2 regions of the Nocardioides marinquilinus genome follow, and region 2 is predicted to be linked to the other one. Evidence: predicted binding sites of a transcription regulator. Region 2 holds the regulator's gene; the other holds the start of a gene.
The links. Region 2 encodes LexA, which represses DNA repair genes until DNA is damaged. Its sites were predicted from a motif close to TCGAACANNTGTTCGA; they were not measured.

Region 1 (4,153 bases), 220 kb from region 2:
CATCAGGTCGACCCGGCTGGTGGCGTGCGCGACGGCACCGAGCGTCGTCCAGGCGTTCGGGGCGTGGCCCTGCTCGGTCAGCCAGGGCGAGAAGTGGTCGCTGGAGACCTCGAAGTCGAAGCCGGCGTCCTCGGCCTGCTGGGCGTAGCGCACCAGCTCGCGCGGGCCGGACTGCTCGGTCATGAGGGTGTAGCCGAAGCGCATGGGGGCTCCTTGGTCGAGGGCGCGGGAGATGGTCTGAGGCTCCACCGCCCGGGGGGCCGGGCGGAGGAGCCTCAGGCTGGGGACGGTGACCGAGAACGCACGCGCCAGTGCCACCGATGCGACGAACGTAGCCACGGGCTCGGAGCGACTCGTTCACCCTCAGGGTTGATTGGGACCACCTCGACGGACGGAACCTGGTTGGATCGCGCCATGCAGGAGCGTGCACCGGTGCGCATCGCCGTTCTCAACGACTATGACATCGTCGTGGCCGGGGTCGCGGCCGTGCTGCGCCCGTTCTCCGACCGCGTCGAGGTCGTCGACCTCGCCGCCGGCGGGGCCGAGCGCATCCGCCTCGACGAGGCCGAGCTCGACCTGGTGCTCTACGACACGTTCGGCAAGAGCCAGGGCGGCGCGCTGAACATCGCCGGGATGACGAGCAAGCGCATCCGCGTCGTCGTCTTCAGCTGGAACACCGACCCGGCCCTCGTCGCCGCCAGCCTCGAGGCCGGCGCCGCGGGCTACGTCTCCAAGAGCGCCACCGCAGACGAGCTGGTCTCGGCCATCGAGCGCATCGCGACCGGCCAGCGCGTCGTCCCCGACGGCACCGACGGCCGCGACGGCTTCGACGGCTTCAACGCCTTCGGCCGCTGGCCCGGCGACGAGCACGGCCTCAGCCCCCGCGAGGCCGAGGTGCTCGCCCTGATCTGCCAGGGCCTCAGCAACGAGGAGATCGGCCAGCGCGCCTTCATCGGCGTCAACACCGTCAAGACCCACATCCGCACGCTCTACCGCAAGATCAACGTCTCCAGCCGCACCCAGGCCGTCGTCTGGGGCCACGCCCACGGCTTCCAGCCCGAGAAGGACTGAGCCTAACGAAGGGCTCGCACGCCGACGCCGGTGGTTGAGCAGCGAGCAGCCCAACCCGACCTCACGTGCCCTGAGCTTGTCGAGGGCCCCCCGCCGGTGGTTGAGCAGCGAGCCCCAGCGAGCGTCGTCGAAACCACCGGCCGTCACGCAGACGTTCGCGCACGACGTCCCTTCGACGAGCTCAGGGTCCGTCGGGGTGCGTTCGCACGAGCACTGCGCAGGCCTTCACGATGGTCGAGGTGCGAGGAGCCCCGGCGACGAGCCTCGAGACCACCGGCCCGTCGAGGCCAACCTGCCTACACGGACCCTGAGCTCGTCGAAGGGCTCGGACGCCGCAACCGGTGGTTGAGCAGCGAGCCCCAGCGAGCGTCGTCGAAACCACCGGCCCCCCACGCAGACGTCCGCGCGCGACGTCCCTTCGACGAGCTCAGGATCCGTCGGGGTGCGTACGGGCGAGCATCGCGCAGGCCTTCACGATGGTCGAGGTGCGAGGAGCCCTGGCGACGAGCCTCGAGACCACCGGCCCGCCAAGGCCAGCCCGACCCCACGGACCCTGAGCCTGTCGAAGGGCACCCCAGCGATCTCCACAGGCCATCGAACACCTCAGCGGTTGTCAGTGGTCAGCGATAGAATCGGCCTATGCCGACCACCACCCAGACCCCCCGCCTCAGCAGCGACCCGCTGTTCGACGCGGTCGAGTCCGTGGTGGCCGAGCAGGGCCGGGTGGACGTCGCCAAGCTCCGCGCCGTGCTCGCGTGGGCGGCCGGTCACGTGGTGGACGACCCGGACTACGTCGCCGACGCCCTCGCCGATCCGGGCCTCGAGGTCGCCGGCCCCGGCGCACCGGTCGTCCACGAATGGGCCGCGCTCGACCTCGCTGCCGTCATGGGCGTCTCCACCGACTCCGGGCTGCGCTACCTCGGTCACGCCCTCGAGCTGCGGCACCGACTCCCGCGCTTGTTCGCTCGGGTCATTGGTGGCGAGGTTCCGGTCTGGCGGGCGTTCCGGGTCGCCGAGCACACCGTGATCCTCAGCAAAGTCGGCGCCGCGTTCGTCGACCAGGCGTTGGCGCCGTTCGCCCATGACCTGTCGCTGGCCCAGATCGAACGGACGACGGCCGCCGCGATCGCCCGGTTCGACCCCGCCGAAGCCGAACGTCGCCGGGTCGAAGCAGCCGAACGCCGGGGTGTCGACATCCGGTTGAACGGGCTCGACGTCCCGATCAACGGCACCGTCGAGATCGCCGCCACGGTGGACGTCGCCGACGCGGTCGACCTCGAAGCCGCCGTCCGGGCCGGCGCCCAGAAGCTCGCCGACCTCGGCTCGACCGAGACCCTCGACGTCCGCCGCTCGCAAGCGCTCGGCGAGATGGCCCGCGCCCAGCTCGCCCTCGACCTCGACCTCGAGCCCGGCGCCGGTCGTGGGGTCACGCTCTACGCACACCTCGACGGCAGCGACGTCGCAACCCTCGACAACACCCAGACACCCGTGCTCATCGAGCAGATCCGCGAGTGGTGTGCGGCAGCCGGCACCAAGGTCACTATGCGACCGGTCGTCGACCTGAACGTCGAGAAGTCCAGCGACGCCTACCGCCCCAGCCCGACCGTCGCCGAGCACGTGCTGCTCCGCGACCGCCACTGCGTCTTCCCACGCTGCACCCGACGACGCGTCGACCTCGACCACATCCACCCGTACGAGTCCGGGGGCCCGACCTCGACGTCCAACCTCGCGCCGTTGTGCCGACGGCACCACCGCGCCAAGACGTTCAGCCGCTGGCGCTACGAGCCCATCGAGCCCGGTCTCTACGAGTGGACCAGCCCCACCGGTCGCGTCTTCACCGTCGACCGACGCCGACGACCCTGACCGCCCCACACCCCGCCCCGGCGGGGCTATCGGCATGCGTTAGGGCCCTTCGACAAGCTCAGGGTCCGTGTGGGCGCGTTCACGTTGACCGTTGCGCGGTCTCGACGACGGCCTCGCGCAGACGCTCGGCTGCCGGTGGTTGAGCAGCGAGGCCCAGCGAGCGTCGTCGAAACCACCGGCCCTCCACGCGGAGGTTCGCTCGGGGCGCCCTTCGACGAGCTCAGGGTCCGTACGGGCGCGTTCGCGTTGACCTTCCGGGGTCTCAACGACGGCCTCGCGCAGACGCTCGGCCTGCTCGACCACCGGTGTCCTTCACCAGGGCGGGGTCTCGAGGCTCGGCCGTGGCCGGCCTCGCACCTCGACCACCGCCAGGCCGACTCCGGTGGTCGAGCAGCGAGCCCTTGGCGAGCGTCGTCGAAACCACCGGCCCACCACGCAGACGTTCGCCCACGACGTCCCTTCGACAAGCTCAGGGTCCGTACGGGCGCGTTCGCGTGAACCGTGCGAGGTCTCGAGGCTCGGCCGTGGCCGGCCTCGCAACTCGACCACCGTCAGGCCGACTCCGGTGGTTGAGCAGCGAGCCCTCGGCGAGCGTCGTCGAAACCACCGGCCTGCCTGCCACGCAGACGTTCATGGGGTCGAGGCGGGGGCCGAGCGCCGGGCACGTGAGGACGGCCACCCCGTGACGGGGTGCGCGGAATCGGCGTCCGGCGTCCGCCCCCATACGCTGGATCATCGTGCCCACCGCCACCCGCTCCGACGTGCGCAACGTCGCGATCGTCGCCCACGTCGACCACGGCAAGACCACGCTGGTCGACGCGATGCTCCGCCAGGCCGGCGCCTTCACCGCCCACCAGGCCGAGAGCGTCGCCGAGCGGGTCATGGACTCCGGCGACCTCGAGCGGGAGAAGGGCATCACGATCCTGGCCAAGAACACCGCGGTGCACTACGAGCGCGGTGACGAGCCGATCACCATCAACATCATCGACACCCCCGGCCACGCCGACTTCGGCGGCGAGGTCGAGCGCGGCCTGTCGATGGTCGACGGCATCGTGCTGCTCGTCGACGCCAGCGAGGGCCCGCTCCCCCAGACCCGGTTCGTGCTGCGCAAGGCGCTGAACGCCGACATGCCCGTCGTCCTCGTGGTCAACAAGACCGACCGCTCCGACGCGCGCATCGGCGAGGTCGTCGATGAGACCTACGAGCTGTTCCTCGACCT
Region 2 (4,153 bases):
CGGCGCGGGCGCCAGCGCCGCCGCGGTGGAGAACGCCAGGCCGGCGCCGCCCGCCTGCAGCAGGGTGCGGCGTCCGGTGACGAGGTCGGCGGCGCCGCGCTCGAACGCGCCCGGGCCCGCCCCGGGGGTCTCGCCGCACATCAGCGCACCGGCCCGTCGACCTCGACGACCCGGTTGCTGCCGACGCGGGTGGCGAAGGAGCGGTCGTGGCGGATGCGGGTGTGCCGGTCGGAGCGCTCGCCGATGACGTACCAGTCCATCTGCGCCCGCCGCGCGGTCAGGTCGAGCACGCAGAACCCGTGGTCGTCGAAGTTGAGGTACTTGATGTGCGGGTTCTCGGCCAGGATGGCGGCCTCCACCGCCAGGCTCGTGGTGCGGCGCGGAGAGCCGGTGATGTCCTTGAGGTTGTTCGAGGTGACCGAGCTGCACACGAACTCGACCGCGCCGGCGCCCCGCAGCGGGTAGGCGCCGACGTCGAAGGGCACCTCGGCCGCCCACGCGGAGTGGATGTCGCCGGTGACGAACAACGCGTTCTGCACCTGGTGGTCGGCGATGAAGCGCAGCACCCGGCGCCGGTCGGCGGTGTAGCCGTCCCATTGGTCGACGTTGTAGGGGAAGCCGTCGTCGGGCACCACGCCGGTGGCGGCGTTGACGGCGTCGGTGATCTCGCGCGGCAGCTGGCCGAAGGTCACCGGCGTGACCATCACCGGGTTGCCGACCACCTTCCACAGCGAGCCGCGCCGGGCCAGCGAGCGCTGTAGCCAGCGTCGTTGCGCGGTGCCGGTGATGGTGCGGTCGGGGTCGCTGACCTCGGCCTCGGCGGCCGGCACCGGCGTCGGCGCGGCGGTCTCGACCTGCTCGGAGCGGTAGGTGCGCAGGTCGAGCATGCTGATCTCGGCCAGGCGGCCGAACCGCAGCCGCCGGTAGAGCCGGGTGCCGTCGCCGAGTCGCGCGGTGGAGTCGAGGCGTACCGGCATCCACTCGTCGTAGGCGCGGTGGGCGTGGGCGCGGCGCCTGCGGTAGCCGCCCTCGCCGGGCTGGTGGTTCTCCGCGCCGCCGGCCCACTGGTCGTTGGCGACCTCGTGGTCGTCCCAGGTGACGATCCAGGGGTGGCGGGCGTGGGCGTCCTGCAGGTCGGGGTCGGTCTTGTACTGCGCGTGCCGGCGCCGGTAGTCGGCCAGGCTCACGATCTCGTGCGCGGGGTCGTGGCGGCGGACGTCGACCTCGTCGGGCCCCTCGCCGTAGCCGCCCGGGCCGTACTCGTAGAGGTAGTCGCCGAGGTGCAGCACGGCGTCCAGGTCGTCACGGCGGGCCAGGCCGCGGTAGGCGGCGAAGAACCCGGCCTGCCAGTTGCTGCACGAGACGACGCCGAAGCGCACGCGGCGCGGCGTCGCGGTGGCACCGGGCGCGGTGCGGGTGCGGCCGACGCGGCTGTGGTGGCCGCGCAGCGTGAAGCGGTAGTGGTACGACGTCGCCGGACGCAGCCCGCGGGCGTCGACCTTGACGGTGTGGTCGCGGTCGGGACCGGTCGTGACGGTGCCGCGGCGCACGACACGTCGGAACCGGGCGTCGCGGGCGACCTCCCACGTCACCTCGACCACCGGCCCGCGGCCCGAGCCGGGCCGGCTGGCCTCGGTGGGGGTGACGCGCGTCCAGAGCACCACGCGGGTGGGCATCGGGTCGCCGGAGGCGACGCCGTGGCGGAACAGGCGGCGTCCCTCGGGGGACGGCTCGAGGGCGGCGGCGTCGAGCGGCTCGACGGCGCCGCTGGCGGCGACGGTGCCGACGGTGCCGACGGTGCCTGCGGCGCCACCGGCGATCACCGCCCGGCGGCGCAGGCGGGGGAGCGGTGGGAGGTGGCTCACGTCCGCATTCAACGACCGGAGCACGCCCGGGTCATGCGAACGCCCCGAGCCGTCGTCCGGTGTTCACCTGGACGTCGGCGCGGGGCGTCGGCCGTGCTGGTCGCACGTTCGAGCGGTTCAGACCTTGCGCAGCACCGCGGTGACGATGCCGAGGATGGTGGCGTCGGTGCCGTCGATCGGGTCGAAGGCGGCGTTGTGCGGCATGAGCCAGACGTGCCCGTCCTTGCGCTGCAGCGTCTTGACGGTGGCCTCGCCGTCGATCAGCGCCGCGACGATCTCGCCGTCGCGGGCGGTCTGCTCCTTGCGGATGACGACGTAGTCGCCGTGGCAGATCGCGGCGTCGACCATCGACTCGCCGGAGACCTCGAGCAGGAACAGCTCGCCCTCGCCGACCAGCTGCTTGGGCAGCGGGAAGACGTCGTCGTAGCGCTCCTCGGCCAGGATCGGCCCGCCGGCGGCGATGCGGCCGAGCAGCGGCACGTTCGTGGGGGCCGGGACGGCATCGCCGATGCCGGTCTCGTCGATGCCGGTCTCGTCGGCGTGGCCGAGGGTGCGGCGTGCGGCCATCACCTCGGGCAGGAACACCTCGAGGGCGCGGGGGCGGTTGTGGTCGCGCTTGAGGAAGCCCTTGGACTCCAGCACCCGCAGCTGGTGCGCGACGCTGGAGGTGCTGGTGAGGCCGACGGCCTCGCCGATCTCGCGCATGCTCGGCGGGTAGCCGCGCTGCTCGATGCTGTCCTTGATGGTGCCCAGCACCCGCTGCTGGCGCGGCGTGAGGCCGGTGGCGTCGGCCGGGCCGTCGGGCAGCTCGGCGACCTGCCGGCGACGGGAGGGGGCGGACCGGTCGGGCTGGCCGGAGGAGGTGGACGGGGACTTCGGCATGCGGTCAGGTTCTCACCGAAGCGCCCCGAGTTCAAACACGTGTTCGAACGGCGTGTCGCGCCGTCGTGGCCCGCGGGACCGGACGACGAGGGGTTGCGACGTTCGAACACCTGATCTAGTCTCGCTCATGTGTTCGATCGAACGTGTGAGCGAAGCCGCCGCCTCCCGCTGTCCGCGGGCGTTGTCGGTGGCCACCGCTAGACATCGCATCGACGCCCTTCCCCTTCCCCAGGAGTCCCGATGAGCACCACCTACGCCACCCGCCCGGTCGCCACCGCCCGCCCCGTGCCGGCCAGCCGCTCCACCCGGCCCACCCGGCCCACCCGGCCGGCTCCGGTCTACCGCCTCACGCGGCGCGGCCGGCTCGCCGTGGTGGCCGCGACCCTGCTGGCGCTGGCCGCCATCGGCCTGGTCTTCGCCGCGGGCTCGGTCGCCACCGAGCAGCCCGAGGCCACCGAGACGGTCGTGGTCGCGCCGGGCGAGACCCTGTGGGGCCTCGCCTCCGAGCTGGTCGCCGACGGTGCGGTCGAGGGCGACGTCCGCGACACCATGCAGCACCTCGTCGAGCTCAACGACCTCGACTCGGTGAGCCTCGCCGCCGGCCAGCGGCTGCAGGTGCCGGCCTCCTGAGCCGTCCCGGCCGGCGATTCCCTGCCGGCCGGGCCACACACGCCGTCGTCCCCGCCTCGACCCCGGGGACGACGGGCACGGGGAAGTCGGGGCGGCGCCGCGGGAAGACGGCGCCGCCCCGCATTCGTCCCCGGGTCGTCCCCGGCCCGGCTCACTCCAGGAACGAGGCGAGGTCGCCGAGCTCGGCCCCGCTGGCCTGCATGGCCACGGCGAACATCGCCACCAGCACCGCACCCGCGCCGAGCACCACGGCCACCATCACCGCGTAGTCGCGCAACGGCGTCCGGCCGGTCTGCAGCGTCACGTGGTTGGTGTGGCGGCGCCGGGCCACGCGCGCGGCGCCGCGGTTGCTGCCGGCCCGCGCGGACGCCGTCCACCCGCAGGCGCAGGCCACGTGGCGCTGCACCCGCTTGCCCCGCTGGTGGGGTGCGCTGATCGAGCGGGGATGGCGATAGCGCGCCGCCGCCCGCGGCCGCAGGAACCCGATGGGGGCCTGGCGGGGGTGGGCGTCGAGCAGGTGGTCGACGCGCACCCGGGCCGCCGCGGCCAGCGCCGGCGCCTCACCGGTGGCCGAGGACTCCCCGCGCCAGCCGCACGTGCAGGTGCAGGTGGTGCGGTAGGTCTCGCCGTCGACGGAGGCCTCCGTCACCGCGACCTGGTGCTTCCTGCCCACGACGTGCTCCCGGGGTCTGCCGGCGGGCGGTCGGCGCCGGTCGATCCCCGCAGGCTAGGTCAGTGCGGGCCGTCGTGGGGCCGATCGCGCAGAGAATCCCCCG

Region 1: ABEA04_RS08955 (HNH endonuclease signature motif containing protein) is a predicted target of LexA. The motif match lies at 1,666-1,681, and genes of this name have one in related genera.

The regions. Positions count from the first base shown of each region.
Region 1 covers NZ_BAABKG010000002.1:612,593-616,745, reverse strand. The annotation lists gene ABEA04_RS08965 (TIGR03557 family F420-dependent LLM class oxidoreductase) at 1-204, opposite strand, end outside; gene ABEA04_RS08960 (LuxR C-terminal-related transcriptional regulator) at 415-1,071, shown strand; gene ABEA04_RS08955 (HNH endonuclease signature motif containing protein) at 1,711-2,934, shown strand; gene typA (translational GTPase TypA) at 3,672-4,153, shown strand, end outside.
Region 2 covers NZ_BAABKG010000002.1:397,500-401,652, forward strand. The annotation lists gene ABEA04_RS07900 (alkaline phosphatase family protein) at 1-141, opposite strand, end outside; gene ABEA04_RS07905 (alkaline phosphatase D family protein) at 141-1,865, opposite strand; gene lexA (transcriptional repressor LexA) at 1,983-2,747, opposite strand; gene ABEA04_RS07915 (LysM peptidoglycan-binding domain-containing protein) at 2,988-3,377, shown strand; gene ABEA04_RS07920 (hypothetical protein) at 3,529-4,026, opposite strand.